One region of the Peribacillus sp. NPDC046944 genome, then DNA from elsewhere that is predicted to be linked to it. Evidence: riboswitches for the same ligand, from Rfam matches in the RefSeq annotation. Region 1 holds a riboswitch; each other region holds the start of a gene.
The links. A riboswitch is a leader RNA that binds a small molecule or an ion and turns the genes downstream of it on or off. The one in region 1 is predicted to bind cobalamin.
Positions count from the first base shown of each region.

Region 1 (3,741 bases):
ACGGGGGCAAAAATCTTGTTGAAGGAACTTACTCCATTCTTTGAAACCGCTGATTACGATATGGTTGCGCTGACGCATTATCATGAGGACCATACGGGTGGGGCCGCATGGATACAGGAACATAGGAACGTTCCCATCTATATTCATCCGATGTCCCTCGATATTTGTGCAAAGGATGCAGAATATCCCGATTATCGTAGAGTTTTTTGGGGAGATAGGGATGCCTTCAAGGCAGAACCATTAGGAGGGATCGTCCATTCACGCACTCAAACATGGGAGCCAATCTTTACGCCAGGGCATTCGAGGGACCATATGGTTTACCTGAACCATAGTAATGGTATGCTGTTTTCGGGTGACCTGTTTGTAACGCCGAAAACGAAGCTCGTTTTAAGGGAAGAATCTATCCCGGTCATCATGGAATCCATCAAGAAACTGCTTCAGTATGATTTTAAAGAGGTCTTTTGCTGCCATGCCGGATATGTCCCGAACGGAAAGGAAATGTTTGGAAGAAAGCTCAGTTACTTGGAAAATCTGCGCGGTGAAATTCTGCGTTTGCATGATCAAGGATTGGAAGTCCATGAAATTCAGCAAAACGTGTTGCCTAATCGGTATCCGCTTATCGAGATATCCGGTCATGAATGGGATTCGGAGCATATCATTACATCGATACTGAAAGAGAGTAGGGTGTATTCAGAGGACAGGAAGAAATGATGAATAGGAGGAAAGAGGATAGATAGGGCCCAAGAACAAGGCAGGAGCCTCATTGTAATCCTAGTGAAAATTTGATACAGTTAAACTGAAAAATAGTATTTCGTCTAGAAATGGGTGCAGATAAGAAAGTGTAGCTTATCTGCTTAAAAGGGAAGTCGGTTAGAATCCGACGCTGTCCCGCAACTGTAAATGAGAGCGATTCGAAGGAATGCCACTGTCTTTTTTGCAAGAAAAGATGGGAAGGTTCGAAAAGCGATGATCATGAGCCAGGAGACCTGCCCGTTTTTAGCACAACGCCAGAAACCTACGAGGATAGGGGGTGTTAAGTGCGAAAAATTAGCAAGAACATGCTTTCTTATTTTTGTAGAAAAATGGGGAATCATGGTCATTTTTGTTATGTTTCGTTTGCACTCTAACAACTTCTGAATGGGAAGTTGTTTTTTGTTTTTTACAAGTCCATATTGGACAACATTCAAAAAGAATCCTGCTAATTAGACAGGACAGCTATCATAGGGGGCCATATCATTGTTTGGTACAGTTGAGCATTTTACGGACTATTTAAAAGCGCAAATCATGCGTAACTTTTGTGTGGAAGAAATGATATCTTTAGATGATTGCCGAGCAAGCTTGATTGAGGAAATCCAGGTTCATGGCAAAAACGTAGAAGATAGGAAAGAATACGAAGCAAATCTTGAAAGAGCCTTTAGCCAAGTGAATCTAGAAATATTCGGCTATCAAGAAATCAAGTAAAGAGCCGCCCATAAGGGAAGCCCTTGTTTTCAATCTTTATTGATGTTCGGTTCCGTTTCATCATGAAAGTCATGGGCTTCCTCAATGTTCAAGGTGTCCGCGGCTTCATAGACGTTTCCGCCAGCAAGTCCTTCATTGATGATACGGTCGATATCGAGATATACAGAATCCTTACCGTCATACTCGGTATCCTTCAGAAATGTAATCTTTTCTTTATCCAAATGAAATCCCTCCTTGGCTTTTTATTAGTGTTAGCCAAAGAGGGATTCTTTATTCTATTTAGTCGTACACGTGGTACACCATTAAATCATGAATCATGCCCTTGAGTTTTTCTTCCTCTGACTCTACAGGCGGATTGGTTAACCACTCAATGGACCCATCTTTATGATAGAGGGCTTGGACGGCCAATTTATTGAAGTAAAAGGAAATCTTCCAGCCAGGTAAATTCTTGTGCAACGGCTTCCATTGAAAATGCGTAATCATATGTATAACCTCCATATCGCTGTTTCTCATTTCATTATAATGGAAAAAGCAGGATGGAGGTTATTTTCTTATGTGATTCGGAAAAGTTAATTCAATGAACAGGTTTTTTAAATGTAGTAGGCGGCTCGCTTCAATTTCCTCTTCATCAAATTGCATGGGTTTTGAATTGACTTCATAAATGAATAGAGCACCGGATGTATCTTCCCCGATATCAATGGAGAATTCCCCAAGAAAGCCAAACTTCCTGGAGAGGATGATTCCACATCTTTGCGCAATGTTCGCCAACTTCCTGTTTAACGGCCTCGTTTGTAGCTGCTGATAGGGAAAAAGCTTTCCCCCCCTTGGTGTATGGGTTGTGATTTCCTGGGTTTGCGACATCCTCACGCCCTTGCCGGTCACTTTATAAAATCCATTTTCATAATGAACAAGAATACGGTAATCGTATCGGTGTCCATTCAGTTTCTTTGGAATGACCGCTCGTTGGGCTAGATACCCCCTCTTTTTGAGCGACGCCTTATTGGCTTCCCAAAACGCGGAGAAATCAGAATACAATTCCTGATGTTTCAGGCTATTGAATTGGAGGGTGCCATCAGGTTTTTCTAGCAGGGTGTAGATGCCCTTACCTTGGCTTCCTTTGCATGGTTTCAAATAAATATGTTTGTGGAAATGTAAGAAGTCCGCTAGTTGGGTAGGGTCGGATAGGTCTATGGTCGATGGAAGATGGCGGGCTAGAGATCCATCTTCCGTCAATGCTTCGTACATCAAGTACTTATCCAAAAAATGAGGGTTGAATAAAGTGATGCGATGTTCTTTAAAAAAGGAAAGGAGTTCTTGAAAACTTTCCGATGCTTCGAATCCCCTTTTGGGAATGCGATTATAAACGATATCGGGCAGTGGTAATTTTACCTCATTCCATGTGTTCGTTTGTGAAGAAAAGATGAAGCCTTTCATGTAGTTGGAAAGCAAGGATTCAACCGTGAATACATAGGCCAATATCCCATGATTCGATAAATATTGAGATAAATTCTGAAAAAGTGTCAAATTCCCCCCTATACCTGATTCCTTCTTTGGATCTAGAGAGGTCAAGATACCAACGACTAGCACCCGGTTTCCCGGAAATAAAGTAATCGGAAAAAGTGCCTGATCCTGGGTGTCCTGCTTAAAAGGGATTTCCTCATTCGCGGCTCCCGCATATAGCTGCATATCTTCCTCGTTATGGCTCCATCTCTCAGAGGGAACATCATAAAAAATGTTCATTTCTGTGTACCAATCGTTTGTGAAATCGTCTGTTCGGTAAGATAAATGGCATAATCAAGGCTGAGCTTCCTGGTTAAAAGTTCAAATTCCTTTAACTTTGGATGGGAAAAGATAGAACGGCCTGGTTTAGAATTAGCTTCGAACATCCATACTTGCCCTTTTTTATCCAATCCGAAATCGAAACCGATTTCTCCTATGATGCCATCTAGGTGCTCCTCGATGCTTTCACTTAATATAAGAGCGGCTTCTGATAGCTTTTCCTCGATCCGTTTAGCTTCTTCGTCATCTCCGTATAGTTCGGCAACCGTCTTGATGACCCCGCCGCTTTTAATATGGGTCGTCACACTGCCAGCCCCGGAAACTTTTGCGGCGATGGCCGTCACTTGCCAAACCCCATTGCTGTCCTTGTTCGTATGGACCCTGAAATCCACTGGCCGCTTTGAAGAGCGGATTAACGGGATGCCTTGTTGAACGATCAGGTTCTCAAGCGGTCGATTATGAAATACATGTTTGAGGATGGATTCGAGTGTGGAGAACTTT
Region 1 covers NZ_JBNNML010000010.1:39,043-42,783, reverse strand. Annotated here, with positions in the region: gene ACQKIC_RS16970 (MBL fold metallo-hydrolase) at 1-711, shown strand, start outside; cobalamin riboswitch at 807-1,008, shown strand; gene ACQKIC_RS16965 (hypothetical protein) at 1,237-1,461, shown strand; gene ACQKIC_RS16960 (hypothetical protein) at 1,491-1,682, opposite strand; gene ACQKIC_RS16955 (YheE family protein) at 1,741-1,944, opposite strand; gene ACQKIC_RS16950 (YheC/YheD family protein) at 2,005-3,147, opposite strand; gene ACQKIC_RS16945 (YheC/YheD family protein) at 3,198-3,741, opposite strand, start outside.

Region 2 (3,741 bases), on a different contig from region 1:
AATTTTTTGCAGAACCAATGGTCGGATAATTCAGTAACACCCAGCGCCGGTTATTGACGAAGAACATGGTGGACGTTTTCATGGCATCCTCCTGAAGGCGATATCTCTCATGAGGGACACTCACTCCTCGCCCTTCGTTTCCATCGCCCGATATGATGATGACTGCATCCACATCTTCGTATTTCTTATAATTCCATTTTGATAAGGTATCGAGCTGTTCCTTAACATTCCCTTTTAGCAGATGACTGGTAATTTCGTCATCTTCAAGTTCCGCATAAGGATAGGCCCCCATTCTATAGGCTTCGTCAATCAGTTCCTTCAATAGGGCCTTTGCTGCAACAGGCCCACGGATCAAGACTCGCTCTTTCGCCTGCAGCCTCAGTGAATGATGAATCAGCTGCTTGGCAAGCTTGATAAGTCGCTCATCCTTCATTAGCCTGTACCTTATTTTTCTAGGTCACGAAGAGTTTCCAACGCTTCTTCGACGTGGCCCTTTACTTTGACTTTACGCCATTCTTTAACGATCGTTCCTTCCTTATCAATCAGGAAAGTCGAACGCTCAATGCCCATGTATTCCTTACCGAAGTTCTTTTTCAATTTCCATACGCCATATAATTCAGCGGCTTCTTGCTTTTCATCAGCAAGCAACAGGAAAGGCAACCCATGTTTTTCAATGAATTTTTCATGACGTGTTACCGGGTCCGGGCTAATGCCTATGATGACAGCATCAAGCTCTTCGAATTGTTCATTAGCATCACGGAAATCACAAGCCTCCGTCGTGCAACCGGGTGTCATGTCTTTTGGGTAAAAATATAATACAACGTGTTTACCCTTGAATCCTGATAGGGTAACTTGTTCTCCGTTGTTTGCTGGTAATTGAAAGTCTGGTGCTTTTTCTCCAATTTCGACCGTCATTCTAAACCCTCCATTTCTTTCATCATGGTAAGCGTACCCAATAATCGAAAGAAACACAACTTTCATTTCTTGTTCTTTCTTTCCTTCTGTTCAAAATCGATGACAGCCCTGATCACAAATGCCGCAGGAAGCGTATAGCCAATGAATGCTTGGATTGTCGCGATCATCCGGCCAATGCCGATTGGGGAGATATCCCCATATCCGACGGAGAACATCGTCATCGCACTAAAATAAAATGAAGTCTTCAGCTGCTCGGAAAAGGTTCCATCCAAGCGATTGCCCATATCAAGAATCACCGAATGATTCTGAAGCTCGTATAATAAATAAATCAGTGCAAAACCGACTAATAATGTCGCATATAAATTGCCGAGCCACAGCATATCTTCAAGAGAAAACTTCTTTGCCTCCGACTCAGAAAGAAATAAGGTCCGAATGCTCATCACCATGCAAAAGATAATCCCCACAATCAAAATATAAAAGGTCATCCCCCACGCCTCATTTCAAAAACAACCCACTTCCCTTATACATACTCTTTTGCGAGTCAATATATGCTCGTTTTAGGGGTCAGACCCTATTTCCCAGCTGCTGCACCATCAAGAAAACATAGATACAGCATGGGTTCTCGTGCCACATGGTGGGGGTCAGACCCCATTTCCCGACTTTTTCCTTGTTGACCCATTTGGCCGGGATATGCTAAGATGGGTTAAGTTTTTATAATATTTTGTAAATTTTAGTGTCCGTGTTTATGCGGACGGAGTTTTTTATGAATTTCATATGTGGAGATAGGTTCCTAAGCTTTTAGGATTAAAAGGGAAGTCCGGTGTAATTCCGGCACGGTCCCGCCACTGTAATGGGAATGTATAGCGCTTTTGTTTGATGCCACTGGTCCTTTTGGATTGGGAAGGCTTTTAGTGCTAAGGAAGAGTTCCCTGAGTCAGGAGACCTGCCTATTTCGACAACACTGTTTTAACCTACGGGAGATAGGGAGGTGTTAGGGACCTTATAATGATAAGGGGTATTTTCGTGCCCCTTTATTTTAAGCATTTCTAACTTTCTCTTTTGACGGTTAGGGATGCTTTTTTGTTGTTATTTCATTAAAAGGAGATGGATGTGTTGAAAAGTAGTAATATAGGGTACCCACGAATCGGTGAAGATCGTGAATGGAAACGTACATTAGAGGCATATTGGGCTGGAACATTAAACGAAACGGAATTCACGGCGCAATTGGAAGCGATCCGTTTAGGCAATTTGCAAAAACAAAAAGATCAAGGCATCGATATCATCCCGGTCAACGACTTTACGTTATATGATCAAATGCTCGATATGTCCGTCATGTTCGGCCTGGTGCCAGAACGCTATTCGGCTTATAAAGGCGGCATGGTCCCCCTTTCCGTTTATTATTCAATGGCCCGTGGGAACAAGGATGAAGTCGCTTCCGAAATGACGAAATGGTTCAATACAAATTATCATTATATCGTTCCAGAGCTAAAACAATCCCAGCTTACGTTGACAGAAAACAAGCCACTTACTGCTTACCGTGAAGCCAAGGAAAAACTAGGAATCGATACGAAGCCGGTTATAGTCGGACCTTACACATTCATTTCTTTGTCAAAAGGCTATGATAAAAAAGATCTTCCGGCCATCATCCTGAGCCTGTTGCCTTTATACACAAAAATTTTGCGAGAGCTGGAACAAGAAGGAGTGAAGTGGGTGCAGGTCGATGAACCCTCCCTTGTTTCTTCCCTTTCCAAAGACGAGATGAAAACTGTTACATACCTGTATGAAAAATTGAACGAAGCTGTCCCCAACCTGAACATCATGCTGCAAACATATTTTGATGCTGTAGAGCACTACCAAGAAGTGATTGACTTGCCCGTTCAAGGAATTGGCCTTGATTTGGTCCATGACAAAGGAAAAAATCTCAGCAATCTTCAAACAGTCGGCTTTCCAAAAGATAAAATACTTGGGGCCGGTGTGATTGATGGGAAAAACATTTGGCTTTCTGACTTGACGAAAAAAATCGGGTTGGTCGAGTCCATTACGAAACACGTATCCGAAGATCGGATTTGGATTCAACCTTCCTGCTCCCTGCTACACGTGCCAGTGACGGTTCGAAACGAGACAGAACTGGCCAGCAAAGTGAAAGAAGCCCTTGCCTTTGCTGATGAGAAACTAGAAGAAATCACGCTTTTGGTCAGAGGGAACAGCGAAGGTCTAGAATCAATCGAAGAAAAGCTGGCGGCAAACAAAGCTGCATGGCAGACCTTAAAGAATTCAAAGGCCAGAAACCATAAAGACGTTCAATCCGCTGTCGAACAGGCGAAGCAGCAATCCCATGGCCGTACCCTGCCATTTAAACAGCGCTATCAAAAACAACAGGCGTATTTCAACCTGCCCTTCCTTCCAACCACGACAATTGGAAGCTTTCCGCAGACCGCGGAAGTTAAACAGGCCCGCGGGAAATTCAAACGCGGTGAATGGACGGCTGATCAATATGAAGCATTCGTGAACGAGGAGATTAGCAGATGGATTGATATCCAGGAAGAAATCGGATTGGACGTCCTTGTGCACGGGGAGTTTGAACGGACCGATATGGTCGAGTTTTTCGGCCATAAATTGGGTGGATTCGTCTTCCTTGAAAAAGGCTGGGTTCAATCTTACGGCTCCCGCTGTGTCAAACCTCCCGTCATCTATGGAGATGTCCATTTCATCGATCCGATGACGGTCAAAGAAAGTGTGTATGCACAAGCCTTGACGAAAAAAACGGTGAAGGGAATGCTGACCGGTCCTGTTACGATTCTGAACTGGTCGTTCGTCCGTGACGAT
Region 2 covers NZ_JBNNML010000017.1:42,701-46,441, reverse strand. Annotated here, with positions in the region: gene ACQKIC_RS19700 (aminopeptidase) at 1-433, opposite strand, end outside; gene bcp (thioredoxin-dependent thiol peroxidase) at 445-915, opposite strand; gene ACQKIC_RS19690 (potassium channel family protein) at 978-1,400, opposite strand; cobalamin riboswitch at 1,683-1,880, shown strand; gene metE (5-methyltetrahydropteroyltriglutamate--homocysteine S-methyltransferase) at 2,020-3,741, shown strand, end outside.
Region 2: it holds a riboswitch for cobalamin, as region 1 does, so the genes downstream of both, metE (5-methyltetrahydropteroyltriglutamate--homocysteine S-methyltransferase) here and ACQKIC_RS16965 (hypothetical protein) in region 1, are expected to answer to the same signal.

Region 3 (3,741 bases), on a different contig from region 1:
AATGAGATGAAAGCACTTAAAAACGAGCTGAAAATGATGCCGGTTAAAATAATCGTTTCTACCTTCATGGAACGATCCATTTTTCTTGCAAAGGTCAATACGCAAAAAATCGTCAACAATGAAAAAAGAACGCTTAATGTAGGCAGTGTATATAGGCCCAAAAACGGCAGTGACAAATTCAAAAACAACGTTAATACTGCACCAAGCGAAGCCCCTGAGGATATTCCCAGGGTATAGGGGTCAGCTAGGGGATTCCTGAGCAATCCCTGAAATGCTGCCCCTGCTATTGCAAGGGATGCCCCAACCAAACTTGCAAGCACGACCCTCGGCAGGCGGATGTTCATCACGATATTCGTCAGTGTCCCATCCGGTTCCATGGCCAGGGGCAAATGAAGGACTTCCTTGCCAATGATTTGCAAAAGCACTGGTATCGGAACGGAAACCGATCCTAAGGAAACACCGATCAATATCGAAATAACCAAAAATGATAGGGCAAATACATAGGCCAATGCCCGTTTAGTTTTTAAATACGTTCGGATAGACTGATTTGGCAAGTTCCTCTACTCCCTCTATAAGCCTAGGACCGGAACGAGTGACAATATCTGAATGGACATCGAAAACCTCACCATTCTTAACTGCCTGAATGTCGGCCCATCCATTTCTTCCCGTTACCTCTTTGACTGGATCTCCTGTGTAATAACCATAGGTTGTAATGATGACATCCGGGTTGGCCGCTATCATCGACTCTTCATCGAGTTTTACCCAGCCATCCAATTCACCTGCGACATTATCCGCTGAAATGATGTCCAGCATTTCATCCATGAAAGTATTTTTTCCCGTTGTATAGATTTCAGGTGACGGTGAAACCTCTACAAAAACACTTTTTCTATCCTCACTCTTGATTGCCTTAGCCTTTTCTTTGATCTTTTCCAGCTTGTTCTGCATCGTCTTGACGATTTCCTTTGCCTTATCCAGTTCCCCTATTGCCGTTCCAATCATCTCGATAGACGTATACACTTCTTTAAAGCTTTTAGCATCATTGACGATTATAACTGGAATACCCGCATCCTTAAGCTGTTGGATTCCTTCTTTGGAATTATGGGCACTCTCATGAGCAAGAACGATATCAGGCTGCAAGGCTAAAATCATCTCTGTATCTATTTCCATTCCACCTATCTTCTGAATATCTTTCGTTTCTTCCGGGTAATTGTCATTTTCAGACACTCCAATCACTTTCTCACCCGAACCTAGCGCAAAGACCGCTTCTGTATTACTTGGGATTAATGAAACAATTTTTTCTGGTTTCTGCTCGATGGTGACTTTGTTACCCACTGCATCTTGTAACGAAAGCGGGAAGCCCTGGTTAACAGCTTGTTTTGTCGACTGGTTTTCTCCTGTTCCATCCTGGGAGGCATCGCTACAGCCAACCAATATACCAACCATCAATCCCATCACAAGCATGAAACTATATATCTTCCTCATCTTAAAACCTCCATCATTTTTGAGTTCATTTCTGGACCTTCACACATGTGTTGCGAATATCAAAAGACATACAAAAAAGCATCCCCCATCAAAACGGAGGATGCTTGTATGGCAACGGAACAAAAAAGGGACATAGCTCTGCCACACACCTCCCCATCCGCGTGGTTACCGGTGTACAATTTTGGCAGGTCTCCTGGCTCATGGTCATTGCTAACGGCACCTTCCCATATTATTCATACAGTGGTATACATCCGTTAACTCCCATTTACAGTGGCGCGACCGCGTTGGCATTTCACCAACTTCCCTTTCAAGTCCTTACAGACACCAAATTGTTCATATGTATATAATTTCACTGCCTTTCATTATACACCATTTAGGAAATCGTATTATATGATATTTCAGATTACTTTAAATTAAGATTTGGAACACAAAAAGGCAACCATCACATGGCTGCCTTCTATAGCTTTAGATGTCACTATTAAAACGGCATGTACTTTGATCACGTAAAAGACCTAGATCTTTCGGCACCATCGTTTCAATCAAAAAGTCATCCTCTTCCTCATAAATGATTTTCTTCATTTCGATGCCGAAGTACTCTTTCATCCGGGCTTCCGTCATCACTTCGCGGACTTCGCCATACACCACACGCTTTTCCTTGGCAGTCATTAAAACATGGTCAGCCAAGTAGAATGCGTGGTTCGGATAATGCGTGTTTATGATACAAGAAATGTTCTTCTCTTTCGATAACCGCTTTAGTGTCTGTAAAATCACGATTTGCTTTTGAATATCAAGATGCGATTCTGGCTCATCAAGAATCAATACATCCGGGTCCGATACAAGCGTCCGGGCAATCAAGGCCAGCTGCAATTCCCCACCACTGACGGAATTACAGGACTTTTTGGCAAGGTGAGCAATGCCAACCATTTCAAGAGCAGCGATGGCAGCCTCCCGATCCTTTGCAGAAGGCTGGGACAGCGTACTGATATAAGGCGCCCTTCCCATAATGACAAGCTCTTCCAAAGTAAATCCGAAAACCATTTTATGTGCCTGAGGAACATAACCGATTCGTTTCCAGATCGTTTTGCGTGATAGCGCAGTAAGCGGCTTTCCGTCGATGAGCGTTTGACCCTTTTTCCAATCAAGAAGGCCGGTGATACACTTCAGCATCGTGGTTTTACCGGCACCGTTCGGGCCAAGGATCGCCATGATCTCTCCGTCATTCAACGAAAAGTCAATGTCGGTCTGGTAAAGAAAAGGAGCTTTCTCTCTTTTTTTAGCATAGAAAAAATTCCCTCCCTGCACCTCGATTTTCATGACCACCCACCTCCTGTCTTTCTAAGTAGAATCGCAAAGAATGGTGCGCCGATAATGGCTGTCAATATCGATAGCGGAATTTCCGTAGCCGTTACAGAACGAGCCAGGTTATCGATCAGGAGTAAATAGGCGCCACCAACCGATAGGGATACCGGCAGGACAAGTTGATTGTTGTTCCCAACAAGCATTCTTGCCACATGAGGGATAATCAATCCAACCCAGCCAATGATACCGGCTATCGCTACAGAAGAAGCCGTAATTAACGTCGCACCAAGAATGACCGTCCACTTCAATCTAGTGACCGGGATACCTAGCGATTTTGCTTCATCCTCAGGTAAGGTCAGTAAATTGATTCTCCAGCGTAGTGAATACAAAATCAAGATGCCGACAAGGATGATTGGTCCACCCACATATAAATCCTTGTATGTGGCCGTTCCAAGGCTTCCCATTAACCAGTATGTGATGGCTGGCAGCTTTTCCTCAGGGTCGGCGACAAACTTAATTAACGAGATCAACGCTTGGAAAAGGGCGGAGGTGACAACCCCAGCCAAAACAAGCATGAAGACCGGTGAATCTTTTTTGCCGCTGATTATGAACGTGAAAACGATGGCGGCTAAACCACAGCCAAGTGCCAAGACTTGAGATGCAAAACCATGTCCCAATAATAAAATCCCAAGGGAAGCACCGAACCCAGCACCTGCAGACACTCCTAGGATATCGGGACTGACCAAGGGGTTGCCGAACATCCCTTGGAAAGAGGCGCCTGCAATCGATAGGCCCGCACCGATTAACAAGGCCAGTAAAATTCGTGGCAGACGTATTTGAAGGACCACTGTTTCTTCCATCTGTGTCCATGTTGGCTCGATTGGAAACACGGTTGAAAGCAATATTTTAATTTGAGTCCCTAAGTCCATTCCAAAGCGTCCGATGCTCAATGATAGGAGA
Region 3 covers NZ_JBNNML010000002.1:110,229-113,969, forward strand. Annotated here, with positions in the region: gene ACQKIC_RS03550 (FecCD family ABC transporter permease) at 1-554, opposite strand, end outside; gene ACQKIC_RS03555 (helical backbone metal receptor) at 517-1,482, opposite strand; cobalamin riboswitch at 1,649-1,826, opposite strand; gene ACQKIC_RS03560 (ABC transporter ATP-binding protein) at 1,948-2,796, opposite strand; gene ACQKIC_RS03565 (FecCD family ABC transporter permease) at 2,793-3,741, opposite strand, start outside.
Region 3: it holds a riboswitch for cobalamin, as region 1 does, so the genes downstream of both, ACQKIC_RS03555 (helical backbone metal receptor) here and ACQKIC_RS16965 (hypothetical protein) in region 1, are expected to answer to the same signal.